Regions from separate parts of the Corynebacterium crudilactis genome, predicted to be linked through region 3. Evidence: predicted binding sites of a transcription regulator. Region 3 holds the regulator's gene; each other region holds the start of a gene.

Region 1 (10,639 bases), 380 kb from region 3:
ACCGAAGGCCACAAGCGCGGCGAAGCAGTTCTCCTTGACGTCGTCGACGCTTGCATTGAACTCGGCGTTCCCTACCTTTCTGCCTATGCTTTCTCCACTGAAAACTGGCGCCGTTCCACCGATGAAGTGCGTTTCCTCATGGGCTTTAACCGCGATGTACTGCGCCGCCAGCGCGATAGCTTGCATGAAAAAGGTGTCCGTGTGCGGTGGGTTGGCCGCCGTCCGCGTCTGTGGCGTTCAGTGATCCGCGAGTTGGAATCTGCAGAAGAACTGACCAAAGACAACACCACCATGACGCTGGCCATGTGTGTGAATTACGGCGGTCGCGCAGAAATTATTGATGCCACCCGCGAAATCGCCCGACTCGCTGCTGCCGGAGAACTTCGCCCTGAGCAGATCAACGAGAAAACCTTCGCCAACTTCCTGGACGAACCCGATATGCCCGACGTGGATCTTTTCCTGCGTCCCTCTGGCGAAAAACGCACCTCTAATTTCCTGCTGTGGCAATCTGCATACGCCGAAATGGTGTATCAGGATAAGCTGTTCCCCGACTTTAAAAAACAAGACTTGTTTGACGCAGTCCTTGAATACGCAAAACGGGATCGTAGATTCGGAAGTGCATAATGTCCACCAACCAGCCCACACCAGAACAAATCAAACGTTGGCGTGGCTACCTGGCAAACGAGCGATCTGAGGCGGCCGCCTACCGCGACCTTGCCAGGCGTCGCAGTGGGGAAGAGCAAGAAATCCTTCTCACACTTGCAGATGCCGAAGACCGCCACGCAGATTATTGGGTGGAACAGCTCGGCGATGCGGCTCAGAACCCGCCAAAACCTGATGCAAAAACTCAACTGTTGGGCTTTTTAGCGCGCCGTTTTGGTTCCGTGTTTACCCTTGCACTCATCCAATCAGCAGAAACACGCAGCCCCTACGACGACGATATTGATGCACCCCAGCACATCAGCGCCGATGAGCGCATCCATGCAGAAGTGGTGCGAGGACTAGCTAGCCGTGGCCGTGAACGCATGAGCGGTAACTTCCGCGCCGCGGTATTCGGCATCAACGATGGCCTTGTCTCTAACGTGGCACTCGTCATAGGTGTTATGGCCACTGGCGTGCCCGCCCAAATCGTGCTCATTACGGGCGTCTCCGGCCTGCTGTCCGGTGCCCTCTCCATGGCCGCCGGCGAGTACATCTCTGTGCGTTCCCAAACAGAGCTTCTCGACGCCTCCCTCCCGGACCCCAAAGCCCGCGAAGCCCTCCACGCACTCGATGTCGAATCGAACGAACTAGAGCTGGTCTACCGAGCCCGCGGCATGAGCGAGGACGAAGCTAAAGTGAAAGCAAAACGTGTGCTTGCCAAGATCGGCGAGCAAAAGCGCGTGAGCGATAACGTCCTCGGCAGCACAGAAGTGCAAAGTGCGGGCTCTGCTCGTTCGGCTGCTACGTTCAGTTTCCTGGCGTTCTCTGTGGGCGCATTCCTCCCAATTATTCCGTATGTCTTTGGACTGGAAGGCCTAGTAGCTGCGGTTACCTCACTAATCTTGGTGGGAATTTCCTTGATGGCAACAGGGGCTACAACCGGCTTGCTCTCTGGAAAACCACCAGGAGTCAGAGCGTTGCGACAGCTTGCCATTGGCTACGGTGCAGCATCAGTGACCTATGTGCTTGGCTTGCTATTTGGCATGATTCTTTAAAGTTTTGGAGTGGTCATATTTGGGCGTGTCTGGACACTGTGCTTGAGTAGCGTGTCTGGGTATGACTGTGTACCTGGTGCTCATGGTTGTTGTTTAGGATGCGGGTCGGTGAAATAACCCACCATCATTGGGATAGGGGCCGGGAGGATCAGGTGGTTGTTGTCCTCCCGGCGGGCCAGTAGCACGGTGTTTTCGTCGTGCCCACGCACCACCCGATGCATCAGCGGCCGCCGAGCGATTAAACACCGGACCATTATCCCCACCGGGTGGATAATGCCCTACTCGACCAGTCACAGGATCACGATCCATAAATCCCTTGCCATTGACTCCACTGCGCGTGTCATCATTGCGCGGATGATGGTTAAAACACTGCTGCGTCAGGTTGACTAGGTTGGTTAGCCCACCTCGAATCCAGGGATCAAGATGATGGATCTCGCACTCTAACTGAGGTCTGTCACAGTTCGGTGCAGAACACACTAGTTCTGAGGCGAACACGGCGATGCGTTGGGTCAGGTTCGCATTGCGTTGCATTCGGTGGACATTAAGTGGCTGCCCGGTAGCCCCGTCCAGTAATACAGCGAAGTCGTATTTCGCGGCGATGAGGTTCATGATCTCTGCTAGGTTCAAGGAGTAGCCGGTGTTGGTGGGGTAGAGCGTGTTCAACGGGCTGGCATCACTGTGGTTGATGTCATCAATATCATCAGTGGTCATGGAGATGATAATGCTGGCTGTGCCTCCGCGTGCTGGGGTGACAATGCCGTGGTTGTAGGTGTCCATGATGTGGTGCAGTGCGTCGGCGTAGCGTTGCCCTCGGTTACGGGTGTCATCACTTGCGGGGATATCGACCAGGTCACCACGTTTGGTCAGCGGTGCAGTGTTCGCAGTGATTAGTGCTGCGGTGCTTGCTGGGATGAGTCCGTGGATGCGGACCATGTTGTTGGCATCGGGTTTGCTCAGGGCGAGGTAGCGTTTGCCCATGGCGGTGATGGGGTTGGGGTAGACAGTGTTGGCTGTGGTGATTTGGTGTCGCAGCCAGGTGCGGAGGTCTTCTGGGGTGCGCCAGATGGCTTGGCCCAGCGCTTGGTCGCGTAGGTCCTTATAACTGGGTGTGGTGTTGGGGTTGAGGTGTGTGAGTTCGTCGGTGATGATGGCGTGTTTTTCGGCGCTGATATGTGTTCCACCGGGGTGAGTGGGCTCAGGAGTACCAGCGCCACCAGAAGTTCCAGGTTCAGACCCTGATGCAGGCTCCTGTCCGGGTTCAGCTTCGGGTTCTGGGTCGGGGTCATCATCACCCGAGTCATCATCATTTGAGCTACCGTCAGGTCCGCCATTTGACTTATCACCGTTACTGCCAGGGCTAGGCGTGGTCGGTTTGGGATAGAGGGAGTGTGCGAGGGTGATGCGGTGGTGGGCGCGTGCTTTGGAGAGACCGAAGGTGGTGGTGAGGTAGTCGATGAGGTGTGTGGAACCGATAGTGTGGGCGGCATTGGTTCGCTCTGCCAGGGCAGCAGCTTGGGCTGCGATGGTGGCGTGGTGGTTGATGGCGTTTTCGAGGTTGATGAGATCATCTTCGAGGGTGGCGTACTGCTCAGGTGTGGTGTCATCATCAGTGATGAACGTGCCCAGATGGTTGGAGATAGCATGCAGCGCGGTAGTGACGGTAGCTACGTGTGTGGTGAGTGCGCTCATGTGTTTCTCCCTCCTGATCGTTGTTGTTAGCACCCAGAATACTCAAACAAACATTCGAAAACAAGGGGTATTTTATAAGAACGAAAAACTGCCGAACAGATATCTGTTCGGCAGTTAGTGTTAGTGGCGTTAGCTCTGCTTTTGATTACAAGCTGGGCAGAGTCCAAAGATTTCAGCTTCGTGGCTACTCAGGCTAAACCCGTTTTTGGTAGCAATTTCTTGTGCCCATGTTTCGACAGGGCCACCGTCAATTTCTACAGTGTGTCCGCAGTTCGTGCAGACCAAATGGTGGTGGTGGCCTTCCGCGTGGCATTGGCGGTACAGAGTTTCTCCGCCAGTGACAGTAAGCACATCTACGGCTCCGATATCGGCTAATGATTGAAGCGTGCGGTAGACCGTGGTTAATCCGACATTGTGTTCGCGTGAGGAAAGCTCTAGATGGATCTCCTTGGCGGAGGCGAAGTTATCGATTTCCTCCAAGACATCGATTACGGCTTTTCGCTGTCTGGTGCTTCGCACTCCCAGCTTCGGGGCAGAGCCTTGGCTGATGCGATTAATACCCACCGATAATCCTCCTCAACGACACAAAACGTACATGGACAGTCTACTCAGGTGTATTGGAGCTAGCTTCGAGTGCTAGCAGGAGGATGTCTAGGACGCGGCCCTGTGCAAGGGAATAAGTCATTTGCCGACCTTGCCGTTGTGCATCAACGATGCCTGCAGATTTTAGAACTTTCAGATGCTGACTCACGAGTGGTTGGGAACTTTGAACTAGTTTGACCAACTCGTGGACAAAGTGTGGGCGTTCATTCAAAGCGAGGATAATTTGGATTCGAAGTGGTGAATCGAGTGCCCTGATGAGTGAACTCATAGCCTTGATGTTCTTGGGTGAAGCAAGATCATTCAGAGTAGTTGAAGCGGAGGATTCAGAATTTTCTAATGAGGCTATGAAATTCCGATTGGAGTTGTGAATCACGGGAGAAATCCTTCCGTCCATTTAGATCCGAATTGGATCTAGCACGCTTGCTATTTTACCTGGTCTTGGAATCATTGTTGGAGGAAACGAGAAAATATTTATCGAATTCCGGCTCTTCGCAATATCGGGGGTCAGGGGAGGGGTGGTGTCTTGTTGGGCTAGGATTGATTGGGTATGTCCTAAAGGGGACAGTTATTTTTTCATTCGACGTGGAGGAGAGCATCCGACGTGGCTCAGCAATCGATCATCGACACCGTGGTTAACCTGTGTAAACGACGTGGACTGGTGTACCCCTGTGGTGAGATCTACGGCGGTACCCGCTCTGCATGGGACTACGGCCCACTGGGCGTAGAACTGAAGGAAAACATCAAGCGTCAGTGGTGGCGTTCAATGGTTACTTCCCGCCCAGACGTAGTAGGTGTTGACACCTCAGTTATCCTTCCTCGCCAGGTATGGGTTACTTCCGGCCACGTTGAGGTCTTCACTGACCCACTGGTTGAGTCCCTAAACACCCATAAGCGATACCGTGCAGACCACCTGCTGGAAGCTTATGAAGAGAAGCACGGCCACCCACCAGTAAACGGCCTGGCTGATATCAAGGATCCAGAGACCGGACAGCCAGGAAACTGGACTGAGCCAAAGGCTTTCTCTGGCTTGCTGAAGACCTTCCTAGGTCCTGTGGATGATGAAGAGGGTCTGCACTACCTGCGCCCTGAAACCGCTCAAGGTATTTTCGTGAACTTCAAGAACGTGATGAACACTTCACGCATGAAGCCTCCATTCGGAATTGCCAACATTGGTAAGTCTTTCCGTAATGAGATCACCCCAGGTAACTTCATCTTCCGTACTCGTGAGTTCGAGCAGATGGAGATGGAATTCTTCGTCAAGCCTGGCGAGGACGAAGAATGGCACCAGTACTGGATTGATACTCGTCACCAGTGGTACATCAACTTGGGTATTAAGCCTGAGAATCTACGCCTATACGAACACCCACAAGAGAAGCTGTCTCACTACTCCAAGCGCACTGTTGATATTGAGTATGCATTCAACTTTGCCAACACCAAGTGGGGCGAGCTTGAGGGCGTTGCAAACCGTACTGATTACGATCTGCGCGTGCACTCTGAAGGCTCCGGAGAAGACCTATCTTTCTTCGACCAGGAGACCAACGAACGTTGGATTCCATTCGTCATTGAGCCTGCTGCAGGTCTTGGCCGTGCAATGATGATGTTCCTGATGGATGCTTACTACGAAGACGAAGCACCAAACTCAAAGGGTGGCGTCGATAAGCGCGTCGTTCTAAAGCTTGACCGTCGCCTGGCGCCGGTCAAGATTGCGGTCTTGCCACTATCCAAGAAGGATACTTTGACGCCTTTGGCGGAAAAGCTGGCTGCAGAGCTGCGTGAATTCTGGAACGTTGACTACGACACCTCTGGTGCAATTGGTCGCCGTTACCGTCGTCAGGACGAAATCGGCACCCCGTTCTGTGTCACCGTTGACTTCGATTCTCTCGAGGATAACGCTGTAACCGTGCGTGAGCGCGACACCATGGAGCAGGTTCGTGTTTCACTCGATGAGCTGCAGGGCTACTTGGCTCAGCGCCTCATCGGCTGCTAGATCGCAAAAGCGATACTCTAATCACAGCAACAAATAGCACCGGCTTATTCAAGCCGGTGCTATTCTGTTCGCATGACATCGAAGGATCTGATTGTGACCTCCTATACGTCCTGGGGCAAGCGCTTCAAGAACGAAGGAAAGCTTTTTATTAACGTACTTCGTGGCGCTGATGAAGAAGTATTAGCCACTTTCGGTGAAGTTCCCAGCAAGGCATTTGAGACCACTGCACAGGTTGATAATCAGCAATGGGAGCTTTCCTTTGATATTGGAGGAACCGCAACCGCTAAGCTTCCAGATGGTCGTGTATTCAGTGCTCAAGCTGGCGAGAAGACTTTCACCAAGTCCAAGCGCATTGAGATCGACATGGATGGCACCACGATGGTTGCTATCAATGAAGAGAAAAACAATTGGATCATCGATGATGCTGATGAAAACAAAGTTGCTCAATTCACTGGCTTGAATAATGGCATGCGTCGCGCAATCCTAGAATTTGAAACAGACGCAGCGATAGATAAGGACCAGGAAATCTTCTTGTCCTGGGTTACCCGCAAGACTCTTGAATCCAGAATGTTGGGTTCTAGCTGGGGATTGACGTTATTCTTGCTCATTTTGACGCCAATCATCATCTTTCTTACTTTTAACTAAAGGACCATGCAATGGTAGACGCTCAGCGCCCCAGAGCAGGCATCTTCGGCAGCCATGCGGAAGAAACATGGGTGTGGCTCGGCAATGAGCTTTTCGACGAGTCCGGCGAGGTCATCGCCGACGTCCGCTCGGACGTGCTCTACGTGGATCGCGAACGCCTCTTGATTGAATCGACCCCAGGCACCATGCGTTTCCGCTGTCGCGCAACCCTGTCAGGCGGTGAGGTTTATACCATGACCCAAAACTCTTTCACCGTAAGTGAATTAACCGCAGTGTGTGGTCGTCGATCCTATTCGCTGAAGAGGATGTCACCGTGGCGTAAAGAACGCGTGATCACCAACAATGGTGTCGAAGTGGCGCGGTTACGCCCAATGACCAGCGGAAAAGTTGAGTTCATTGTGGGCACTGCAGGTAGCGATGCACTGCCATTTGTGGATGCAGTCTTTTTAAGCTGGGCATGTGTCCTGGTGGATTCTGCGGTGCGCCGGCCAAAGATCTAGGACTTGAAAGCTAAAACAGACCAGGTGACCAAGACTCTAGAAGAATATAGAGTCTTGGTCACCTGGTCTGTTTCTCAAGTTTGTAACCGGACACACTGACCGAGATTCCAGAAGAATTTCTTGTCTTGGTCGCCCAGTCTGGTTTTACTAGTGTCCTAACAATAAGAGTTAGAAGCGTCCACCTCGGAAGCCACCGCCTCCACCTCCGCCTCCGAAGCTACCGCCACCACCAAAGCCTCCACCTCCACCTCCGCCAAATCCTCCACCAAAGCCACCGCTGCCTCCGCGACCACTGTTGAGGATTGAGTTGATAACCATGCCAGTCACAATTGCGCCAGTGGTGCCTCCACCGGAGTTATTGCGATTGTTATAGGTGGTGATGTCAGATTGGGCTGATTTACTTGCTCGCTGGGCAGCTACTGCTGCTTGGCGTCCGTAATCAATTCCTGCACGGGTATCGCGGGTACGGTTTTGCTGCGCCATGGCATACAGCTTTTGTGCGTTTGCTAGGTGAGTACGTGCTTCAGCTTTAACGATTTTGCCACGGGTGGAAATAAGATCTTCTGCCTTTTGGATCTGTTTACCTGCAGATTCCAATTGCTGATCAAATACTCGCAGCTGGCGGGATTGATCTGCGGCTGTGGCACGGACAGCGTCGAGTTGGACATCAAGGGCTGAATCAATATCGACGAGTTCGGTATAGGTTCCCAGAGGATCCTTTTCTGCATCGGCTGAAGCTGTGACTAGTACTGAGCTTGCGGAGCGAACAGCATCATCGAGTGCAGCCCAATCGGCGCGAGCGCCATCTGCTGCGGCAGTTTGTTTAAGCTGGGCTGCTTCATTGATTTCATCGGAGATTTCTTGGATGAGGTCAGCCACGTTTGCTTTGGCAGTAGAGATATTTTCATCGGCATGCTCAACGCCTTCGAGAAGTTTGTCTGCAGTAGTGATGGCGTGCTCGATGAGTCGGATGGCGTCGATAAGCCCGCCCTGTTGTCCTGCTGGCTTGGACTCTAATTCGTGGGCTTGTGGCAGTACCTTTTCTGCTTCGTTGAGTGAAGCATTGGCGAGATCGACGTTGTCGTCGATGCTGTCAATTACTTCAGGTGCATAGCGAGTACGCAGCCCCGTGAGGGTTTCTTGTGCTTGTGGAAGGCGGGTGCGTAGATCAACGGTCTTTTGGGTAAATTCATCCAATTTACTGCCCGCATTGATCAGTAGATTGCGCATATCGGCAAAGTTTTTGGCTTCGGCATCAAGTGCATCATCGGCTTGGCCGCAAGAAGAAATGATCTCTACCAGCATGGAACGACGCTCAGCATCGGATTCTGGGATGGAATCGTTGAGGCGTTGTTGGATTTCAAAGGCCTTTTGCAACGTGCCAGTGGAGTGGTTCATGGCGCGGTTGAAATTGCGGGTGCGCTCTGGGCCAAACTCGGCGGTAGCAATGGAGAGCTCTTCTTTGCCACGACGGATGGATTCGTCTGTAGAAGTGAGTTCTTCTTGGGCTAAGTTTTCTAGAGTTTCCATTGGCAGTCGCATTAACCTGTTGGTATCGCGTGGATCGATGTCACGTGCATCTTCTAGATTTGCTGCGCCAGTTTTCTTCTTTCGGTTGCGGGAATATGCCCAAATTCCGCCACCAGCTGCAGCTGTTCCGACACCTGCAGCTGCAAGCCAAGCGCCGGAAGAGCCGGAACCAGAACTAGAGCCAGGCCCAGCACCTGATCCGGAGCTAGAACCAGATCCAACAGCGTCTGCCAGCGCAACGGCTGAACCTGCCCAATCTTGCTGTGTCAATGCTTGAAAGACTGCGCTATCGGCTGCATCTAGCTGTGCATTAGACCATTGCGCACCACCGTAAATGCCGTATTGCCGTTCTTCTGGAGCGAGGGCATACACAAGGACGTTGCTTCCGCCGTTGGCTTCGACAGTTTGCTGCGTCCAGGCTTCGGGGGAGACACCGTCAAAAGAATTAAGGAAGACAACGAAAATAACTTTTTGTTCAGAGGCTTTTACATCATCGATGGCTGCCTGAATATTGGAGACATCAGATGAAGAAATCTGTCCGGTGTAGTCTGTGACATTTTCTTGGTAAAATTCTGGAGCTTCAGCCACAATGTGGATCTCTGTGGCATGGGCCGGGTCAACATTAAGAAACGGACTGCTTATAAAAAGCGCACCAGCTCCAAGCGCCACAGTTACTGATATGCGGCGGATATTTTTCTGAAGTTGTACCAGACTAAAGTTCATGGCCCCCACTTTAGACGAGTACGGCTGGCACACTAGTTAAGGTGAGTAGATTTCTCTTGGCCTGCGGACTAGTGGCTGCAATTGCGCAACCAGCGTTGCGGGTAGCGCTTTTTGCACAGTGCAGTACCCCCAATGATCAGCGCAGCATTGATTCGATTGTGGTGTTGGGCACGGCGCAATACGATGGGCGCCCATCGAAACAGTTTGAGGCGAGGCTGAAACATACTGCTACCTTGTGGCAGCTTCACCACACGCAGAGCATATATACCGTGGGAGGAAAGCTTCCCGGGGATCGGTTTACTGAAGCTGAAGTGGCACGAGACTATTTGATCGATGCTGGTGTGGAGCCAGCGCTGATTGTTGTGTCCGCGATTGGTAATGACACGGCATCGTCTTTTGCTGCACTAAGCCCAGCTGAGCTTGGTCGGGTGCTTATTGTGACTGATCCTAATCATTCTTATCGGGCGGTGCGCATGGCGCGACGCATGGGGTTTGAAGCGTACCCTTCACCGACTACCTGTAGTCCCACGAAGTTTCCGTCGATAGTTTATTTTCTGACGTTGTCCCATGAATGGGGCGGGATAGTGGTCCAAGACGTGTCGTATCTATTTGGCAAGCCGGTGGCCGATAAAGTGGAAGAAGGTTTGCGTTTTATCCAAGGCCTGTTGCGCCCTTCTCGGCGTGCGCGCCACGAGCAGCTCCGGAGGCTGAAAAAGTAGATGTACCCATATTCTGAGGCAGACGCTTTTCGACGCCTCCCTGAGCGCCCCAAGTCAAGCAAGCTGCGGGCCAGCACTGAAGATTCCCGCAGTGCTTTCGCCCGAGATCGGGCTCGCGTGCTGCATTCCGCAGCTTTGCGGCGCCTGGCTGACAAAACTCAAGTGGTGGGCCCTAATGATGGAGACACTCCGCGCACTCGTCTGACGCATTCTTTGGAAGTGGCCCAAATTGCTCGGGGAATTGGTGCAGGTCTAGATCTGGATCCAGATCTGTGCGATTTGGCTGGTCTGTGCCATGACATAGGGCATCCGCCCTATGGGCACAACGGGGAAAAAGCACTTAATGAGGTTGCCGCTAAATGCGGTGGCTTTGAAGGAAATGCGCAAACACTGCGCATCCTGACTCGGCTGGAACCAAAAATAGTATCGGAGGATGGAGAAAGCTTCGGGCTGAACTTATCGCGTGCAGCCCTAGACGCTGCGTGTAAATACCCGTGGGCGAAAACAAACGCAGATGGCAGCGTGAATAAAAAATACAGTGCCTAT
Region 2 (10,639 bases), 800 kb from region 3:
ATGGAGGGCAATTTTGCACAACGTGTGCAAGTTTAACTTTCTTGGAGCTGCAGTTTGAAGTTTGCGGGTTTGAATGTGAGTAACTCGATAATCCTGTGAGCATGTGGGTCGCATCTCTTGAATTTCCTGCAAAAGCGGGACAATCGTACTGGTGGAGTTCTATGCTGTGGACATGACCCAAAATTTCCCACAATTTATTGCCACGGCAGATCTTGTCGACATTATCGGTGAAGATGCACAATCTTGCGATAGTCAATTTCGAAACTTTGGAGGGCTTATTGATTTCCATGGTCCGATCACGACAGTGAAATGTTTTCAGGACAATGCGCTTTTAAAATCCATTTTAAGTGAAGATAGTGAAGGTGGAGTGCTGGTCATCGATGGTGCAGGATCAATCCATACCGCGTTGGTCGGTGACATAATTGCAGGGCTCGGAAAAGATCATGGATGGTCTGGGGTCATCGTCAACGGTGCAATTCGTGATTCTGCAGTGATCGGAACCATGGACTTTGGCTGTAAAGCGTTAGGGAGTAATCCACGCAAATCTACCAAGACTGGTGCGGGGGAGCGGGATGTAGTTGTGACGATCGGCGGCATTGATTTCACTCCTGGACATTATGCCTATGCAGACTCTGACGGAATTATTGTTGTGGAATCCCCCGTGCAACAGTAACGAATTTAGGGATTGTGGCCGATTCTTCATGCAAGGGTAATGTCGAAATATCTAGGCAACCTGATATGTAGTTCCTTGCTTATTTTGAAAATCGCTGTCGATCAAAGGTGTTCCAATTGCTTCATGCCGTGAGTTTTGCATTACTGGACTCTGTAAATGTCCTGCTCATTGGCATTATTGTTGCAATTGCAGCGTTATTGCCCAGGAATGGAAAATTCAGTCGAATCGCCACGCTTTTGATCGCGGGCGATTGGTTGGGTGTTTTCATACTCAGTATCTTCGTCATGCTTATTTTTGATGGCGTTGAAGATGTCGTGCAATCCTTTTTGCATTCAATTTGGTTTGGCATCATCTTGATTGCAACGGGCGTGGTTTCATTTCTGGCAACGCTGCTATCTAAGTCTGATGGTGGAACTCGAAAAATAGATGGCTTTCTCACTCCTGTGAAAAACCCCAGCTGGAAAACTGTCGGAGCTGGTTTGATCTTGGGAATTGTGCAGTCTGCAACGTCAGTCCCGTTTTTTGCTGGACTGGGCTACCTGAGCATTGGAAATTTTGGTCCTGTCATTAGCTATGGCGGATTGGTTGTGTACGCGACCTTGGCACTGAGCTTGCCGATTATTGTTGCCTTCCTGGTAGGGATGGTTCGTAGATATCCGGAAAGCCCAGTTGGCCGGTTGTTTGAACTAATTGGGGAAAATAAAGAAAAAGTGACGAAGTGGTCTGGCTACCTCGTCGCTGTAATTTTGTGCATTATCGGTATTAGCACGCTTCTATAAGTCTCTATTAGTGGAAATGTCCATGCGTTGCGAGCATCCAACTATTGATCCTTAAATCGGCCTCTTTCGAAGAGATGCCGTTTGTATAGTCCTGAAATATGGTTGTTTCCTCTTCGAGTGGCTGAAAATGTGGGTGCATATCTTCGTGTTTCACTGTTAGTAAAACTGGTGTTCCATAAGCATCCTCGAGGCCAGGAAATTTACTAGCTAGAAGTCCAGGTATGCGAACTTTTCTCATGTGATTCCGATAATTCAGATATGTGATCAGATCAGAATGCGTAACTTCTACCCAGCCTCCATAGTCAAGTTTTTTCCTGCCCGCATCAATGGAGATTTCAATATTTGATTTGATGAAATGGCGTTTCGGCTTGGGATAGAGGATTTGGCACACTGATGATCCTGTAGAAACTCGATAACCACACGCTTGTGCCTCAATTATCGGATCGGGGAGTTTCAGATTGAGGGCAGGTGCTCCGAAATGTGCAACGCCACAGTGTTCGCAGTGAAAATGGCCAGGTTTCATGATTTCTCCTTAAATTTAGAGTCTGAGACACCCATAGGTTAGGAGGAAATAGGGGGAATGGTGTTTTTGGGGCGGCTGATGTTGTGGACAACTATTTTGACGAATGGAATACCTGTGGATAACTCTGCTTGACCTGGCAGATTGGAAGGATTTGGGGGAGTATTGGGCGTAACTCTGACCTGACCTACTATCGAGTAAGTGTTTTAATAACACCCTTGTATTCGAATGTGTGAGCGAGTAGTGTGGGTGGTGACAACACGGGGACTGAAACGGAAAAAAAGGGGGGGGAGGCACTATGAGTATCACTACACACGTTCAGGAACTCACCGCAGCACTCCATGCCATCGATAACCGCCTCACCGGCATGCTCGCTGGTCCCGCTGCGGTCACCCCTGCCGAGTACACAGCACTCGAACCCGACCTCATCGCCCTCGAAAAAGCCATCAATCACCACGCCACCATCGCAGCCCAAGCTGCTGCCCTGGCAGAGCGAACCAATGCCGCCCACACTATCGGTTCCACACACCTCATCGACTACCTCACCACCACCTTCGGTCTCTCCAAAGCACGCGCCCACCACCGCATCACCCTCGCACACTCCCTCTATCCCAAACCGACCACGCCTAGCCCTGGCAGTAACGGTGATAAGTCAAATGGCGGACCTGACGGTAGCTCAAATGATGATGACTCGGGTGATGATGACCCCGACCCAGAACCCGAAGCTGAACCCGGACAGGAGCCTGCATCAGGGTCTGAACCTGGAACTTCTGGTGGCGCTGGTACTCCTGAGCCCACTCACCCCGGTGGAGCACATATCAGCGCCGAAAAACACGCCATCATCACCGACGAACTCACACACCTCAACCCCAACACCACACCCAGTTATAAGGACCTACGCGACCAAGCGCTGGGCCAAGCCATCTGGCGCACCCCAGAAGACCTCCGCACCTGGCTGCGCCACCAAATCACCACAGCCAACACTGTCTACCCCAACCCCATCACCGCCATGGGCAAACGCTACCTCGCCCTGAGCAAACCCGATGCCAACAACATGGTCCGCATCCACGGACTCATCCCAGCAAGCACCGCAGCACTAATCACTGCGAACACTGCACCGCTGACCAAACGTGGTGACCTGGTCGATATCCCCGCAAGTGATGACACCCGTAACCGAGGGCAACGCTACGCCGATGCACTGCACCACATCATGGACACCTACAACCACGGCATTGTCACCCCAGCACGCGGAGGCACAGCCAGCATTATCATCTCCATGACCACTGATGATATTGATGACATCAACCACAGTGATGACTCTCGTAAAGGTGATACCAGCCCGTTGAACACGCTCTACCCCACCAACACCGGCTACTCCTTGAACCTAGCAGAGATCATGAACCTCATCGCCGCGAAATACGACTTCGCTGTATTACTGGACGGGGCTACCGGGCAGCCACTTAATGTCCACCGAATGCAACGCAATGCGAACCTGACCCAACGCATCGCCGTGTTCGCCTCAGAACTAGTGTGTTCTGCACCGAACTGTGACAGACCTCAGTTAGAGTGCGAGATCCATCATCTTGATCCCTGGATTCGAGGTGGGCTAACCAACCTAGTCAACCTGACGCAGCAGTGTTTTAACCATCATCCGCGCAATGATGACACGCGCAGTGGAGTCAATGGCAAGGGATTTATGGATCGTGATCCTGTGACTGGTCGAGTAGGGCATTATCCACCCGGTGGGGATAATGGTCCGGTGTTTAATCGCTCGGCGGCCGCTGATGCATCGGGTGGTGCGTGGGCGAGACACAAACACCACGGACCGCCAAATCAACCACCACCAAAACCGCCGGATACATCCAGCCCACCACTGCATGGGCCACTGAGATCTGAACCGAGTCTGGCTGATGATGATCGGCTGTTCTAGCCACGCCTCATGTCTACCTTCGAAATGCTGTTGTGCCTGTTGTCAGTTGCCCCGGTGTATCCGATACCGGGCACACACCCATGCACACAGCGGCACACCAGTGAACTGGCCCGCCAGAGCCACCAGGAACCTGACGTCGACAAGTAAACAGCTCTTCGGCTACCAACTCAAGCAGCCGAACAGTCTAGAAAACTACTCAGCTACCAAAGAATCCAGTACGAAATCTGGGTGTTCCTTCTCGATGAAGGACAGGCGCCACTTATCACTGAACAGAGCAATTAGCTCGCCATCGGTGCGGGTGAAGATTTCTACGCCACGCTGCTTTGCTAGTTCTGAAGCGGATTCCGCAGTGGTACGGCGTGCCACGGAGTATGGAATTGGATCGGCGATGGTTTCCACGTTGTATTCGACTTCCATGCGGGCTTGCATGACTTCGAACTGCATTGGTCCGACTGCAGCCATGACTGGGTTAGCATCGCCACGAATATCGTTTTTGAGGATCTGGACAACGCCTTCGGAATCCAGCTGCTCCAGAGCCTTGCGGAATTGTTTGTATTTGCCCAGGGACTTGGCGCGCAGGATGCGGAAGTGTTCTGGTGCGAATTTTGGCATTGGTGCGTACTGGACTTTGCGGCCTTCGAAGATGGTGTCGCCTGGGGCGAGGGAACCAGCGTTCACGAGGCCAACGATATCGCCAGGGAAGGCGGTTTCCACGGTGGAGCGGGTACGGCCGAAGACAGTCAGGGCGTATTTGGTGGAGAAGCTACGGCCTGATTGAGAGTGTGTGATCTGCATGCCACGGTCGAATTCACCGGAGACAACGCGCATGAATGCTAGGGTGTCGCGGTGGTTTTTATCCATGCCGGCTTGCACCTTGAAGACAACTCCGGAGAAGTCATCGGTGGTGTCGCGGTGGTCATCCATTGCGGAGGTTGCTGCTTCGAGTGCCTTTGGATCGGCGTTGCGTCCGGCTGGAGCTGGTGCGAGTTGGCACAGGGTATCCAGGATTTGGTGGACGCCGAAGTTCAGCATGGCAGAGGCGAAGATGAGTGGGGAAGTGGTGCAGTTGAGGAAGAGTTCCTGGTCGTGGACTGCGCCATCGGCAGCAAGAAGTTCGGCTTCTTCTGTTGCGTTTTCCCAGACGTCACCTTCGCGAGCAGCGGCTTCTTCAGGGGTGTAGAAATCTTCTGGTGCGATGGTGGAACCACCGGCGGTGCGGGTGAAGTGGATGTATTCGTCGGCTTCGCCGTCGTTGTTGATGCGGGCTAGGCCGCGGAAGTCGCCGGCTTCACCAACTGGCCAGAACAGTGGGGTCGGTTGGAGTTCGATTTCTTTGACGATTTCGTCGACGAGCTCGAGTGGGGTGCGGCCGACGCGGTCCCATTTGTTGATCACGGTGATGATTGGCAGGCCGCGGGCTTTGCAGACGCGGAAGAGCTGGAGGGTTTGGGGTTCGAGGCCTTTGGCGGCGTCGATAAGCATGACTGCTGCGTCGACAGCCATGAGGACGCGGTAGGTGTCTTCGGAGAAGTCGGCGTGGCCTGGGGTGTCCACGAGGTTGATCATGAAGGGTTCGCCTTCGTGGCCTTCTGGTGCGTACTCGAATTGGAGTGCGGAGGAGGCGATGGAGATGCCGCGGTCTTTTTCCATTTCCATCCAGTCGGAAACGGTGGCTTTGCGGCCTGCTTTGCCGTGGGTGGCGCCGGCTTCGGAGATGATGTGTGCATGCAGCGCCAATGCCTCGGTGAGGGTGGATTTACCGGCGTCGGGGTGTGCGATTACGGCGAATGTTCTGCGGCGATGTGCCTCGGCGGCGGTGGTGTCGGGATTGGCGTTGCTCATGGGTATTAAGAATAGCGGGTTGTGGGCGCTGGGCCATAGTCGCCCCAGCTCAGCGAAGTTGTACGCCGGCGTTGCCTGCTTGTCGACGTTTTTTGCCACTTCCCTTAATTCGGGGGTGGCTGAAATGTAAGACACGTCACTACATTTAAGCTCAAAAACAATTACCTATAGGCTGACAGAAACTCTAAAAACTATAGAGCTATAGAAACCTTAACTTCGGAGGTATTCATGTCCCGTCCAATCGTTAAACAAGCATTCACCGTCACCGCAGTCACCGCGATGGCTTTTGCCCTGGCATCATGCACCCGCGCAGTGGATGCAACCTCCGCAGATGGAACCGCGAGCAACACCGCAGCTTCCTGTGTGGATACATCCGGCGACACCATCAAAATCGGCTTCATCAACTCCCTGTCCGGCACGATGGCTATCTCTGAAACCACGGTGAACCAATCCCTGCACATGGCAGCCGATGAAATCAACGCAGCCGGCGGCGTTTTGGGCAAGCAGTTGGAGATCTCTGAAGAAGACGGCGCCAGTGAACCCGCCACCTTCGCCGAGCGCTCCCAGCGCCTCATCCAGCAGGAATGCGTTGCAGCCGTGTTTGGTGGATGGACCTCCGCCTCCCGCAAAGCAATGCTTCCCGTCTTTGAGGGCAATAACTCCCTGCTGTTCTACCCGGTGCAGTACGAGGGCATGGAATCCTCGCCGAATATTTTCTATACCGGCGCCACCACCAACCAGCAGATCATCCCGGCTCTTGATTACCTGCGTGAAAACGGCCTGAACCGCCTTTTCCTTGTCGGTTCCGATTATGTTTTCCCACGCACTGCAAATTCCATCATCAAGGACTACGCCGAAGCCAATGGTATGGAAATCGTCGGCGAAGACTACGCGCCGTTGGGATCCACCGACTTCACCACCATCGCCAACCGCATGCGTGATTCCAACGCAGATGCCGTGTTTAACACTTTGAATGGCGATTCCAACGTGGCGTTCTTCCGCCAGTACAACAGCCTCGGCTTCAATGCAGACACCCTTCCGGTGATGTCAGTATCCATTGCGGAAGAAGAAGTCGGAGGCATCGGCACCGCAAATATTGAGGGCCAGCTGGTGGCGTGGGACTACTACCAAACCATTGACACCCCAGAAAACGAGACCTTCGTGGAGAATTTCAAGGACCTCTACGGCCAGGACAAAGTGACCTCTGACCCGATGGAAGCTGCTTACACTAGCCTCTACCTCTGGAAAGAAATGGTAGAGAAGGCCGATTCCTTTGATGTCGCCGCAATTCAAGCAGCCGCCGACGGAACCACTTTTGATGCACCAGAAGGAACCGTGGTGGTTGACGGCGATAACCACCACATCTCCAAAACACCGCGCATCGGTCGAATCCGCCCGGATGGATTGATCGACACCATTTGGGAAACCGATTCCCCAGTTGATCCGGACCCATACCTGTCTTCCTATGACTGGGCCAAGACCACCGCTGCGACTTCCTAAGAGATAAAAATCATGGACATTTTGCTCAATCAGCTCGTAGCCGGGCTTTCAGTTGGATCGGTCCTTCTATTGGTCGCAGTGGGATTGTCACTGACCTTTGGACAGATGGGCGTTATTAATATGGCGCACGGAGAGTTCATCATGGTCGGCGCATACACCGCATATGTGGTGCAGCTGGTCGTCGGTTCTGCCGGTTTATCCCTACTGATCAGCATTCCGCTGGCGTTTACTATCGGTGGGCTTTTCGGAGTTCTCCTCGAACAATTCCTGCTGAAGTATCTTTATCACAGGCCACTAGACACGCTGCTGGCCACATTCGGTGTCGGTTTGATTCTTCAGCAGCTGGCCCGAAACATTTTCGGAGCTCCCGCAGTGGATGTCAGGGCACCGGAATTTCTCCGCGGAAACGTCGAAGTTCTAGGCGTCTTGGTGCCGACCGCGCGACTATTCATCCTGGCGCTGGCCATCGCATCAGTGACTGCACTAGCTGTGTTCCTAAATCGCACTGCCTGGGGCCGACGCATCCGCGCCGTGGTTCTGAACCGCGACCTCGCGGAAACCGCAGGTATTGATACCCGAGCTACTGACCGAATGACGTTCTTTGTGGGCTCCGGTCTTGCCGGAATCGCCGGGGTAGCTATCACATTGATTGGCGCGACCGGCCCCACCATCGGTCAGAACTACATCGTGGATGCCTTCCTTGTTGTTGCCGCCGGTGGCATCGGCCGGGTGAAGGGCGCTGTGATCATGGCTTTCGTGCTGGGAATTACTCAAGCATTCGTGGAATATACGACAGGTGCGAGCATCGCGAAGTTCATCGTGCTCATCGCTGTTGTTGCCTTCCTGCAGTTTAGGCCTCAAGGACTCTTCCAAACCCAAACTAGGAGCCTCGTATGAGCACTCAACTCAAGCTGAAGAAGCCCGCAAAGAAGAAAACTACGCCGAAACTTAGCGTCGTAAATGCTCCCACGCTGCGCACTGCGGCGTTGGGCCTGGCCGCGCTTGCTGCGGTATTGCTGTGCGCCCCGCTCTTTTTATCCACATTCCAGCTGACGTTGATGTCGCGCTTGGTGTGTTATGCGATCGTCGCAGTCGGCATCGGGCTGGCGTGGGGCAGAGGCGGCATGCTCACGCTGGGGCAGGGCGTGTTCTTTGGCATCGGCGCGTACATCATGGCCATGCATATGCTGTACAGCGATTCGCAGATTTTTGGGACTACAGTTCCGCAATGGTGGTCCATTTTTGCCAACCCGGCAGTCGCACTCATCGCAGTTGTGGCGCTTCCCGGCATCGTGGCTTTTGTGCTCGGCTTCTCCATTTTCAAACGACGCATCAAAGGCGCCTACTTTGCCATCGTGAACCAAGCGCTCGCCGCAGCTGTCGTGGTGTTGCTGGTCGGACAACAAGATTCCCTTGGAGGTTCCAATGGTCTTTCCGGATTTCGATCGTTCATGGGTTTTGCCGTCTACGACCCCATCAACCGCATCATGTTTTACTTCACCGCAGTGGGAGTTCTCTTGGCTTTGGTGGCTATCTCATATTGGCTCATGCGCAGCCGCTATGGAGAACTGCTCGTGGCCACCAGAGATGCAGAAGAACGCGTCCGATTCCTCGGATATGATCCCGCATTGATCAAAACCGCCGCATATGTCATTGCTGCGATGATTGCCGGAATCGCCGGAGCGCTGTTCGTGCCGATCGTGGGCATCATTTCACCCGCAGAAATCGGCGTGGTGCCATCAATCGTGTTCGTGATCGCCGTCGCCGCTGGTGGCAGGGCATCCCTATTCGGTCCCGTAGTTGGCGCGCTGGTGCTGGGCTGGGTGGAATCCACACTTGCTCAAACTTTCCCCAGCATGTGGTCCTATTTCCAGGGTGCGATCCTGGTTCTCGTGATCGTGTTGCTGCCGGGCGGAATTGCTTCAATTAAACTTTCCGCGCTCAAAAATAAAGCCAGGAAGGCCAGAAAGGCCACCTCATGAGCCTTAAAATCACCAACCTCAAAGTCGCTTTCGGGTCGTTCATCGCCGTGAATGAGATTAGTTTTCAGGTGCTGCCCGGTGACGTCCACTTCCTCATCGGTGCCAACGGTGCAGGTAAAACCACCTGCATTGACGCGATCAGCGGGTTGGCGCCGGGGCAGGGATCAGTGCAGTTGGATGGCACTGAGATTCTAGGAACCCCTGTGCACCGCATTGCTCGGATGGGTGTGGGGCGAACGTTTCAGACCGCCAGCGTGTTTGAAGAATTGTCTGTGTTGCAGAATCTGGATATTGCGTGCGGGATTCATCGTCCGTTGCGGGCACTTCTCGGGGTGCGTCATCGGATTGATCCCCGAATTGAACACGCCCTGGAGGTCACGGGTCTTGCTGATCTGGTGAATGCTCAGGCGGGAACCTTGTCGCATGGGCAGAAACAGTGGCTGGAAATTTCAATGTTGCTGGTGCAGGATGCGCAGGTGCTCATGCTTGATGAGCCGGTGGCGGGCATGAGTGAGGAGGAGCGTGTCGCAACGGGTGAGCTTTTGCAGAGGGTTGCGCGGGGACGGGTGGTGTTGGTGGTGGAGCACGATATGGAGTTCATGCGTCGTTTTGCCACTCGCGTCACTGTGATGAATCGCGGCACGATCTTGTGTGAGGGGTCGGTCGATGAGATTCAGGCGAATCCGGATGTGCAGTCCATTTATTTAGGTACGGCAGGGAAGTGAGTTAGTCATGTTGGAAATCACTAATTTGTGTGCAGGTTATGGCCGCACGCAGGTACTTCATTCTCTTTCAATCTTCACGAGCAGCAACGGCATCCTGTCGATCCTTGGCCACAATGGCGCTGGTAAATCTACATTGCTGCGAACCGCAGTGGGCCTGATTAAGCCGACTTCGGGAACGGTCAAACTTTTTGGACAGGATGTCACCTCGTTGTCCACGCATGAGCGAGTAAAGCGCGGGATGGCTTATGTGCCGCAGGGCCAGCAGTCTTTTACGCAGCTTAGTTGCATGGAAAATTTGCAGGTGGTGGCGGATCTGCAGGGTCGTGTGGGCAAGGCACGCATCGCGGAGGCGCTTGATCGCTTTCCGGCGCTGACCCAGGTGCTGGACCGCCAAGCCGGCCTGTTGTCGGGTGGTCAGCGTCAGCAGCTTGCCATCGCCCGCGCGCTGATCACGGCGCCAAAGCTGTTGCTTCTCGACGAACCCACCGAGGGTATTCAACCTTCGGTGGTCGCTGAAATTCAGCAGACCATCATCGATTTGGCTAAGGACGGCATGAGCATTGTCCTGGTGGAGCAAAACATTGGTTTTGCATTGGATGCTGCAACAAGCTACGCCATTGTGGCGCGTGGCCAGATAGTGGAATCGGGGCAAGGCGCTGAAACTACCGCGGAGAAGCAGAATAAGGTG
Region 3 (10,639 bases):
AGCAGCGATGGCTTCGTCGATCATTTTGGCGGGTTCGTTGATGGCGCGTTTCACGCCGGATTCGATCACAGGCTTGCCTGCGAAACGTTCGCGATCTTTCACTCCGACATCAGTGGCAAAAATCACTGCATCGGCAGCGGCGATAATTTGCGGGTCCACTGGTGTGACGGCGGAAGAGCCTTGCGTTTCCACGACCAGTTCAACATCATCACGCCCGTCAGCGTTTTGCGTCAAAGAATCCGCAGCCATGTAGGTATGCGCGATGCCTGTCGGGCATGCGGTAATTGCCACGATACGGGTCACGCTTGTCGACGCGGCCTCACTGCGTCCAGCATCAGACACTGCAGCCGAAGCCACTGGAGTTGCCTTTGCAGGCGGATTGAGCACTGCATCAACAACGTCGACGATTTCTTGCTCTGTGGTGGCATCTTGCAGAGCCTTAATGAAGTCTTTTTTCACCAAGGATCGTGCAAGCTTAGACAAAATCTTCAGGTGCTCTTTGCCACCACCGGCAGGCGCTGCAATGAGGAAAACCAAGTTGGCATTACCGTCTGGGCCGTTGAAATCCACTGGGTTGCTCAAACGCGCAAAGCCCAAGGTGGGTTCAGATACTGCTTCGGAACGGCAATGGGGGATAGCTACCTGGCCTGGCACACCGGTACCAGCTTTTGACTCACGCTCGAGGGCGTCTTTAGCCAAAGCATCGACGGAAGTGGCGCGACCGGCGTCAAAAACAACCGTGGCAAGATTGTTGATGACATCAGTGGTTGAGTCGCCAAAATCGACATCCAACCGAACTAGCGAGGAATTAATGACTCTATTCATGCTGATCCTTTCAGACCTTTTACTTGGGTGACCTTCGCACCAGCTGAGATGAGTTGGTCAGGATGCGGAATGGTAGTGCCAGGAAGCGATGCTGCTGTGGAACCGTAGGAGACGGCATTCAGCAAACTTTCTTCCAGAGTTTTCTGCTGGGAACGAGACATAACAAAACCAGCTAGAGCGCAATCGCCAGCGCCCACAGTAGAAACAACATCAATCTTTGGGGAAGTAGCCGTCCACGCACCTTCAGCATTGACCAGGACAGCACCCGCAGCACCCAACGTGACAAGAACTTGTTCGATACCACGTGCAACGAGTACCTCTGCAGCATCAATAATTGCTGAGTAATCACCTTGGACGGCACGTGCTTCAAGCTCTTCGCCGTCAGTGCCAGCAAGCTGGCCTAATTCAAGACCATTTGGCTTGATCAGGTTCGGTGCTGCTCCCGGTTGCTCAAGATTTTTACCCAACTGCAGCAATGGCTGATCAGAGGTATCCACTGCCACGCGCACATCTGGACGAGCTTCATGAATCAACGTGGTCAGCTTCGAATACCAATCAAGTGGTGCCCCAGGCGGCAGTGATCCCGCGAGGACCACCCACGTGGTTTCGGGGAGGAGCGCGTCGATAAGCAGCTTTTCTAGGCTGCGTAACTTCGCCTCGCTCAGTGGCGCGCCGGGGCCGTTGAGCTTGGTGGTCGTGCCATCGGGTTCGGTGACTGTGGTGTTGGTGCGGACGTTGTTACTGATAACAACTGTTTCCACAGGCAGACCGATATCGCGCACCAATGGTACAAATGGATCTAGCTTGCCAGCAGGGAAAAGTGCAAGGGTGTCAAACCCTGCCAACAAGACAGCGTGCGCAACATTGATGCCTTTGCCGCCAGCAACAGCCGTGACGGAAGCCAGTCGTTGTACTGATCCACGGGCAAGCTCTTCATTGAGCGCAAGCGTGGAATCAATGCTTGGATTTGGGGTGAATGTGATGATCATATGGTTACCACCTGAAAGTTGTGGTTGGGCAAAACTGGAAAATCTAGAGAGCAATCATCGGTGACAAGTGCATCAAAATCAGCCAGCGTGGCGAAAGGACGTGGAGATTGTGCGTAATCGGGCTGCATTCTTCGGCTGAGAACCGCAACGGTAAAGCTGGCACTTTTGATCATGGCCTGTTTGACGGGAATCATTTCCGGGTGAAAAGTACATAGATCAGTGCCCACACGTAGCGCATCAACTTCGATAAAAGCGATATCAGCGCGCAATTGCGACACCATGGACACCGCCGTGGCACCGATGATGGATGAGCTTTTGGCGTGCACTGTTCCATGCAGGATGACTGCTGTGGTGCCAGTGGCTGCAGAGAGTGCAATGACAGCGCCGGGGGAGCTTGTAACTACAGTCCACCTGGCATTATCTGGTGGGTCTCCTAAAACTGTGGCAATCGCGGTGCACGCTAAACCTGAGTCCAAGAAAATGCTGCGCACCGCAGGAGTAATAAGCGACACCGCGCTGAATGCAAGTTCTAAAGCCTCAGGTTCTGGAGGTAGTCCGGTCACTGCTACTCGTGGGGGAGCACTGCTCCGGGGTTCAGGGCTGATAGCTCCGCCATGCACTCGTTGCAGTAGACCCAGCGATTCCATGATGCGCAGATCGCGTCGGATTGTTTCTGTGGTGACCTCAAAATGCTCAGCTAAATCTCCAACAGACACGGCACCAGTGGGAGCCAGCATAGACACAATTTCGTGTTGTCTATCCGTTTGGCTGATCATGTTTACCTCGCTGAGTTCAATGATGAGTTCTGACATAAGCCTGGTTTTTGACCAGTGTTGTTTTGGTTCCGGTTGTGGAAGTTGTGCATAAATTCTTAAAAGACCTGGTTAGATCATGAAAACTTGCAGAAATGCGACCGAAAAACACGTTATGTGGCCTGAATCACTATGATGGAGAAGGTGTTAAAGCTTTATCAAATCCGGCCGTGAGCTGGAGAGACTTTAACTTGTGATCATGGTCTCAACTTGTGGAATATGGCGGTCGCTTAACAACACGCTATGTTGGTATGTGTTTGTTTGTCAATAACTAAATGTTTGAATAGTTGCACAACTGTTGATTTTATGGTGATCTTGAGAAAATAAACTCAATGATTATGAGGATGGGTGGCTACTGTGGATGATGTGAATCATGACACTGTATTGAAGGGCACCGGCGTTGTCGGTGGAGTCCGTTATGCAAGCGCGGTGTGGATTACCCCACGCCCCGAACTACCCCAAGCCGGCGAAGTTATCGCCGAAGAAAATCGTGAAGCGGAACTTGCTCGCTTTGATGTAGCTGCAGGAACTGTGTCTTCGCGATTGCTAGAGCGCTCTGAAGCAGCTGAAGGCCCAGCCGCAGAGGTGCTCAAAGCTACTGCTGGCATGGTCAATGACCGTGGCTGGCGTAAAACTGTTGCGAAAGGTGTTAAAGGCGGGCACCCAGCTGAATACGCTGTCGTTGCTGCAACCACCAAGTTCATTTCCATGTTTGAAGCCGCTGGTGGCATCATCGCAGAGCGCACCACAGACCTGCGCGATATCCGTGACCGCGTCATCGCAGAAATTCGTGGAGAAGAAGAGCCAGGACTGCCAGATGTTGCAGGTCAGGTTATCCTCTTTGCGGATGATCTTTCCCCTGCAGATACCGCAGCTCTTGATACCGATCTGTTCGTTGGGCTTGTCACTGAACTTGGCGGCCCAACCAGCCACACCGCAATCATTGCGCGCCAGCTGAACGTGCCATGCATTGTCGCCACCGGCGCTAGCATCAAGGACATCAAGTCCGGCGAAAAAGTGCTTATCGACGGCAGTCTCGGCACCATTGACCGCAACGCCGACGAGGCTGAGGCTACAAAGCTGGTCGAAGATTCACTTGAGCAAGCTGCCAAGATTGCGCAGTGGAAGGGGCCAGCTCAGACAAAGGATGGACACCGAGTTCAGCTTCTTGCCAACGTGCAAGACGGAAACTCAGCGGTACAAGCTGCAAAGACAGAAGCTGAAGGCGTGGGACTCTTCCGTACAGAGCTGTGCTTCCTTTCTGCGACGCAAGAGCCAAGCGTAGAAGAACAAGCCGAGGTTTATTCCAAGGTTCTTGATGCATTCCCATCATCTAAGGTCGTTGTCCGCTCCCTAGATGCTGGTTCCGATAAGCCTGTTCCATTTGCTTCCATGGCAGATGAAATGAACCCAGCTCTTGGTGTCCGCGGTCTACGCATTGCACGTGGGCAGGTTGATTTGCTCACACGTCAGCTCGATGCAATCGCCAAGGCTAGCGAAGATCTTGGCCGTGGCGAAGAAGCTCCTACGTGGGTGATGGCTCCTATGGTGGCCACTGCCTATGAGGCCAAATGGTTCGCGGATATGTGCCGCGAGCGTGGCCTTATCGCTGGTGCCATGATTGAAGTTCCGGCCGCCTCATTAATGGCTGATAAAATCATGCCTCACCTGGACTTCGTATCCATTGGTACCAATGACCTCACCCAGTACACCATGGCTGCCGATCGTATGTCCCCAGAACTGGCATACCTGACCGACCCATGGCAGCCAGCAGTGCTGCGCCTGATCAAGCACACATGTGACGAAGGTGCACGTTTTGATACTCCGGTAGGTGTCTGTGGCGAAGCGGCAGCTGATCCTCTCCTAGCTGCGGTACTCACCGGCCTTGGAGTGAACTCCTTGTCCGCAGCATCAACTGCTCTTGCCGCAGTGGGAGCTCAATTGGCAGAGGTAACTCTAGAGACCTGCAAGAAGGCTGCAGAAGCAGCTTTGGATGCTGAAGGTGCCACTGAAGCTCGAACAGCGGTACGCGAAGTAATCGAAGCCGCAGGCTAAATCTGAACATTAAAATGCCTCACCCTGATTTTTCTTAAGGGCGAGGCATTTTAATTTTTATAGAGGAAATTAGTTAGGCAAGCGGTGTGATCACAACATGCTGTGCCTGCAAACGATCCGGAGTAGGGATGTAGTTATCCCATTCACTTCCTTCTGCATTGGCATAGGCAACACCATTGATCAGGCATTCCGTTGCGGTTTTGCCATCGTTAGATGCTGCGAGGAAACCAGCGGAAAATGATTCCCGCCAATTAACCCCTTGCTTGCCAGGGGCGCTGGCATAGCTAGCTAATAAAGCATCAGATGCAGACACATACAATGATTCGGTGCGTTTATTGGTCACGACGACTTCTGTCACACCGCTATTAATAAGTGCTCTAGCTGCAGCAACTGTGGGGGAGAGATCTCCATCAGCCCACGGATTTCTAAGCGTTTTAGGCTCTAATTCCGTGGCTTTTTCGATCTCCTCTGCAGCAACAATAAGCAGATCAGGGGATGTCGCGGCAAGCTGGCGAATAACTGCGCGTAACGCTGCTCCTGTAGCAGCAATCGCGACTTTCACATCGGGGTGATATAACCGAAGTGATCTCACCACATCGACAAACCATGCAGCTGGTGCAACAGAGGGTAGGTTTCCACCGAGTAAGACCCACGATGCTTCCTCTGCTCTACGCACCACCAGATCACGAAGGATCGCTAACTGGGAGACGTCCAAAGGCATGGGGGAGTCTTTGAACTTTGTTTCATTGCCTTCCACGTCCCGCATTGTCAGATGCATAGGAATTGGACCTGCCACAGGAATGATTTCATGTGGCAACCCGGCAAGAGTGACTAGACGCAGATAATGGGAAATCTCTGGGGCAGGGAACACCGCAAATGTTTCATTTCCACCATAAAACAACGTGGCAGCAACACCTGTGCCAAATCCTCCTGCGACAGTAGAAACCTGCCTAATTTTATTTGCTTCACCGATTTCGATATGCCCATCCAGCTCATTGGTGCTCAATAAGTATGGGCTTGCCGTAACTGTGAGAATCATTCTGCAATCACAACTTCTACATCGCGATCACGCAACTGCTCAATGAAACTTGCAGGCGCTCCGGAATCAGTCACCACTACATCGATATCTTCTATGGCACCAAAACTCACAAGGTAATCAGTGCCCATCTTGGTAGAGTCACACAAGACCACCACCTTGTGCGCATTGGTGATCATGGCAGACTTCATGGCTGCTTCTTGAGAATCTGCTGTAGACAAACCATGATCTAGAGTCAGAGCATTAGTACCAATGAACACGACATCTGCTCGCATAAGTGCCAGTGTGCGCAAAGCGGTATCGCCGACTACTGCCTGAGTAATGGCTCGAACGCTGCCACCGAGCAGCTGCACATCATCGAGTCCTGCGTTAGCCAAGTTCAATGCAATAGGAAGACAGTTGGTCACGATGGACCACTGCTTAGCATTAACGTGTTCTGAGATGAGATCAGCCAACGCAGTAACAGTGGTGCCTGCATCGAGGAAAAGTCCGCCATGCTCAGATGGAAGAAATTTCATAGCAGCCTTGGCGATCGAATACTTAGCTGAAGATGCAGATCGGAATCGAGTATCCAAGCTCAATTCAGTGGTTTGGAAGGATTGTGTGGCTACAGCGCCACCATGGACGCGATGGACAATGCCTTCGCGATCCAAAACTGCGAGATCTCTTCGGATGGTCTCTGCGGTGACATCAAATCGGCCAGCTAATTCGGTGACATTTACACGTCCCTCTACTGCCGTTAATGAGGCAATCTGACGACGGCGCTCCTCTGCGTACATGTCACTCCTTAAAGCAAAAAGCCTATTTACTAAATATGTCCGAATTTCAAACCTATTGTCTCACTGTGTAACGACTAAAAGCGCTATTTAGTTGCAGTGAAGGTCTGAAACGCTGAAAAAATCAAAAAATCGGGCAGCGATTATCTAATAATTGAGCATAAAATATGGAAAACCCACAGGTAAACTCACTTTTATTATCAATAAAAACTTATTTGCCCGATCACCCCCGAATGTGGTTACCAAAAAGAAATCCCGCCACAGCATGTGAGAACACATGCTGGCGGGATATATGGAATCTGTGTTTAAAGCTTACGCATCACAGACACGACTTTGCCCATGATCTCAGCATTTTCGGCTGGAATTGGAGCGAATGTGTCGTTGTGTGGCAGTAGCCAAATTCCGGAAGAATCTTTATGAAATTCCTTGACGGTTGCTTCGCCGTCAATCATGGCAGCGACGAATTCACCTTGTTCTGCGACTGGCTGGGAACGAACCACCACCCAGTCACCGTTAAGAATTCCGGCATCTCGCATGGATTCCCCAACTACCTGGAGCATGAAGAGTTCGCCATCACCAACAATTTCTGCCGGTAGTGGGTAGTATTCTTCAATATTTTGCTCTGCCAGAATAGGGCTTCCTGCAGCAATTTTACCTACGACAGGAATGAAGGAAGTCGGGCCGGTAAGTTCTGGCACAGGGGAGCCACTTTGAGCAGACTTATTCTTATTAGCAGCTGTTTTAGTGGAACGGGACTCAGTTTCAGGCAAGTGGCGAACATCAACAGCGCGAGGCTTGTTGGGGTCCCTGCGGAGAAAGCCCTTTTTCTCCAGCTCTTTAAGTTGGTAAGCAACCGACGAGGTGGACTGAAGTCCAGCTGCGTCACCGATTTCCCTGATGCTTGGTGGATAACCGCGAAGCACTACGGCATCTCGGATAACCTCCAAGATCCTGCGTTGTCGATCTGACAAACTGGCTGGATCTGGCTTCCCGTTGGGCAGTGTTTTAACTACGCGGCTACCGCGGCTGCCTCGTGTGCCTGCTGGCTTCTTTTCGATTGCCATTTCCCGTTCCCTTCTTTCCTTGTGCGCCAGGGTGGCGCTAAAAAACAATGTCTCTTCCGGCAAGATTGCGCCGAATGTAAAATCTCAGGGCCAAAAGTTGAGCTATTCGAACTTCTGTCAGTATTTCTAGTTCCTAACCATACAGGTTTTCCTGCGGAAATGGTACGAGTGTTCGAGTTTTTCCACGACTCTCTAGACAGCGTTCGAGTGAAGTGCTATAAATCAAATGTAGAAACTTACTCGAACATGTGAACGGTAATGGTGTTCGAATGTGTCATAGGTAAAAGTTAAGATGTGGGCAAACATCTAAGGTGGGAGAATTGAAATGACTATCTATGCAGGTAAAGGTATTGAAGAGCATATAGTTCACCAGGGTAATATCGTGCCCTCTGCGGCTGTATGGATGCAGGATATCCCCAGTGGAAAAGTTGTAAATAAGAGACATGTTCGAACGATTGATTGTTCGAATTTAGATCGTTTTCAACAGCCTAAGAGTCTCCGAATTAAACTGCACGATGTTCGTGATTATCCAGTATCACAGCCCCCTTCTTTGCTGCTGCCTTTGGAAACTCAGATGAGTAGTAATGCTCACGCGCGTTCGATTAAAGATCTATTCAAACAATGGGCTGGCGGCGCTCTGTTTGGCCTCGTTATTTTTGCCGGCATTCTTTTATCCCAATCAGAGGAAGAAGAAGCCCCGCAGAATTTCTATGACACCCACGTTGTTGGGCTCAGCCTCGGGCGCTAAACATCAGCAAGATGAAGCTGGCATAAACTAAAGGCGATACCACTCATTCACAGATATCAGGCTAAGGCCTAATGTTGATGTAAATGATGAGGGAAAGGAGCCGCTAATGTACTGCCCATTTTGCCAACATGATCATTCGAAAGTCATTGATTCTCGTGTCATTGACTCTGGAAGCGCGATTCGAAGGCGCCGTGAATGCAGCGAATGCGATGGACGTTTCACCACCATCGAAAAAGCTGTGTTACTCGTGCTCAAAAGAAACGGTGTCACCGAACCATTCAGTAGGGAAAAGGTGGTTACCGGTGTCCGTCGAGCATGCCAGGGGCGCGATGTATCTGATGATGCACTCAAACGCCTTGCCCAACAAGTGGAAGAAACTGTGCGAAGCAGTGGAAGTTCTCAAATCCGCGCCAATGAGATCGGCCTGGCTATCCTCGATCCACTGAGGGAATTGGATGAAGTGGCATATTTACGCTTTGCATCTGTGTATAAATCTTTTGAAAGTGCAGATGACTTTGAAAAAGAAATCCGTCTAATGCGACGAAGGGGAAGGGACTAACTCAATGATCTGAGCTAGTCCCTGGGCCTCTATTGGTTAACGCAACTTAGCGATAGCCTTCTGGATCCTTTGCGGCGAAACCGGCCGTGGCGTACCTAGCCGTTGTGCGAAAAGACTCACGCGCAGTTCCTGAATTTGCCAGGCGATATCTTTTGCTTCTTTTGTATTAGCCCTTTGCGCAGGCAACTTTTTCAGTTGCTTTGCAAACTGCTCTTCAATCAGATTGATCTCATCTTGGCGATCAGCATCGCGATCAGGATTCTGGTTCATTTCTTCCAGACGAATCATCAATGCTTGAAGATACCGAGGCAGGTGCCGTAAACGGCTAATACCGTGAATACTGACTGCATTTTTAGGCAGCAGGAAATCTAACTGAGCAGACATATCCTCAATTGCAGGACCTGACCACGTAGCTAGCTCGGACAGCACCGAAGCATACTGGACTAAAGCAGGGGCAAGATCAACAACAGTGCGTCGAACAACTCCAGAAGTTTCTGGTTTTACCTTCTCGAGGAGTACCTGGAACTCTTCTGGGGAACGGACAGCACCACCATGCTCCAGCATGAGATCTCGGATTGCGGCAATGCGTGCATCAGCAACTAATCCTTCAGCACCGCCATGTGGGTAGTTGTCTACAGCTACGCGCTGTTGCAACGGCAAGCCCTTGACCATTTGCTTTGTAGACACTTCAATCTCACGCATCAACAAAGTCAGGGTGGCTGTGATCATGGAAGCATCAGCAGAAGCCTTAGTGGGCATGACCTTTACAGAGACGCCCGTGGGCGTAACCACCAATGCTGGGAATGCGGTGACTGATTGGCCATCAACAGTGGTTTCGATTTCCTCTTGGACTGTGCCCAATGTTTCGGTTGTCCACTGAGCTGCTTCATCTTGCTCAGAAGATTTAGCCACACTAGAAACAGAGGCTCTAATCTGGTTTGCGCGACGTTTCTTCAATGCCTCAAGATCACGGTCACGATCAATGATTTTTCCGTGTCGATCTACTGCAGCATAAGAAATGCGGAGATGATCTGGAAGTTTGGCAGGATCGAAATCAGAAGAGTTGATTCCTTGGCCACCCAAAGAATGCAACGCATCGGCTAATTGGGTGGTCAAAGGCGTCATATAAGGGCGTAGAAGGGGAAGTGCACGTTCTGCGAAATCTGGAGCAGGAACGACAGTACGCCTTAATGCCTTTGGCATGGTGCGAATTAATTCTGTCACCAAATCAAGCCTTAAACCTGGAACAAGCCAATCAAAGCCTTCTGTATCCAAACCACCAAGTACCGGAATAGGAATGAGAACGGTCACGCCGTCTTCGCGATGTCCAGGTTCGAAATGGTACGTGAGATCAAAAACTAAACTGCCCTTGAGCCACTTATCTGGGAAGGCTTCTTCGTTGACTGCATCAGCATCTGCATTGATCAGGCTCTCGGGGTCAAAATCGAGAAGTTCAGGAGAGTTCCTGGACGTCTTTTTCCACCATGCATCAAAATTTCTAGTGGTGGTGGCATTATCCGGAAGCTTTGCATCGTAGAAATCAAACAGGGTTTCTTCATCAACGATGATATCGCGACGACGAGCCTTCGCCTCTAGCTCACCAATTGCTTCCAATTTGGACACATTGTCATGGAAGAAGCGGTGATGAGTAGACCAATCACCCTCAATGAGCGCATGGCGGATGAACATATCGCGGGCCGCAACAGGATCAACAGTATGAAAGGGAACAACTTTATCGGCAATAATTGTGACACCGTAAAGAGTTGATTTTTGGT

The links. The regulator LexA, encoded in region 3, represses DNA repair genes until DNA is damaged. The targets are predictions, from matches to a motif close to CGAACANNTGTTCG.
Region 1: ccrud_RS10065 (HNH endonuclease signature motif containing protein) is a predicted target of LexA. The motif match lies at 3,479-3,492, and genes of this name have one in related genera.
Region 2: ccrud_RS04590 (HNH endonuclease signature motif containing protein) is a predicted target of LexA. The motif match lies at 2,198-2,211, and genes of this name have one in related genera.

Annotation. Positions count from the first base shown of each region.
Region 1 is NZ_CP015622.1:2,150,410-2,161,048, reverse strand. It holds gene ccrud_RS10075 (isoprenyl transferase) at 1-624, shown strand, start outside; gene ccrud_RS10070 (VIT1/CCC1 transporter family protein) at 624-1,697, shown strand; gene ccrud_RS10065 (HNH endonuclease signature motif containing protein) at 1,791-3,386, opposite strand; gene ccrud_RS10060 (Fur family transcriptional regulator) at 3,516-3,950, opposite strand; gene ccrud_RS10055 (ArsR/SmtB family transcription factor) at 3,991-4,257, opposite strand; gene ccrud_RS10050 (glycine--tRNA ligase) at 4,591-5,976, shown strand; gene ccrud_RS10045 (hypothetical protein) at 6,049-6,621, shown strand; gene ccrud_RS10040 (hypothetical protein) at 6,633-7,121, shown strand; gene ccrud_RS10035 (TPM domain-containing protein) at 7,290-9,374, opposite strand; gene ccrud_RS10030 (YdcF family protein) at 9,455-10,093, shown strand; gene ccrud_RS10025 (deoxyguanosinetriphosphate triphosphohydrolase) at 10,094-10,639, shown strand, end outside.
Region 2 is NZ_CP015622.1:966,501-977,139, forward strand. It holds gene rraA (ribonuclease E activity regulator RraA) at 167-673, shown strand; gene ccrud_RS04580 (hypothetical protein) at 802-1,452, shown strand; gene ccrud_RS04585 (DUF2199 domain-containing protein) at 1,460-1,975, opposite strand; gene ccrud_RS04590 (HNH endonuclease signature motif containing protein) at 2,271-3,902, shown strand; gene ccrud_RS04595 (peptide chain release factor 3) at 4,095-5,744, opposite strand; gene urtA (urea ABC transporter substrate-binding protein) at 5,973-7,244, shown strand; gene urtB (urea ABC transporter permease subunit UrtB) at 7,257-8,141, shown strand; gene urtC (urea ABC transporter permease subunit UrtC) at 8,138-9,226, shown strand; gene urtD (urea ABC transporter ATP-binding protein UrtD) at 9,223-9,951, shown strand; gene urtE (urea ABC transporter ATP-binding subunit UrtE) at 9,959-10,639, shown strand, end outside.
Region 3 is NZ_CP015622.1:1,769,487-1,780,125, reverse strand. It holds gene ccrud_RS08360 (fructose-specific PTS transporter subunit EIIC) at 1-825, opposite strand, end outside; gene ccrud_RS08355 (1-phosphofructokinase) at 822-1,814, opposite strand; gene ccrud_RS08350 (DeoR/GlpR family DNA-binding transcription regulator) at 1,811-2,626, opposite strand; gene ptsP (phosphoenolpyruvate--protein phosphotransferase) at 2,975-4,681, shown strand; gene ccrud_RS08340 (carbohydrate kinase family protein) at 4,755-5,720, opposite strand; gene ccrud_RS08335 (DeoR/GlpR family DNA-binding transcription regulator) at 5,717-6,496, opposite strand; gene lexA (transcriptional repressor LexA) at 6,799-7,557, opposite strand; gene ccrud_RS15225 (hypothetical protein) at 7,883-8,305, shown strand; gene nrdR (transcriptional regulator NrdR) at 8,412-8,864, shown strand; gene hrpA (ATP-dependent RNA helicase HrpA) at 8,901-10,639, opposite strand, start outside.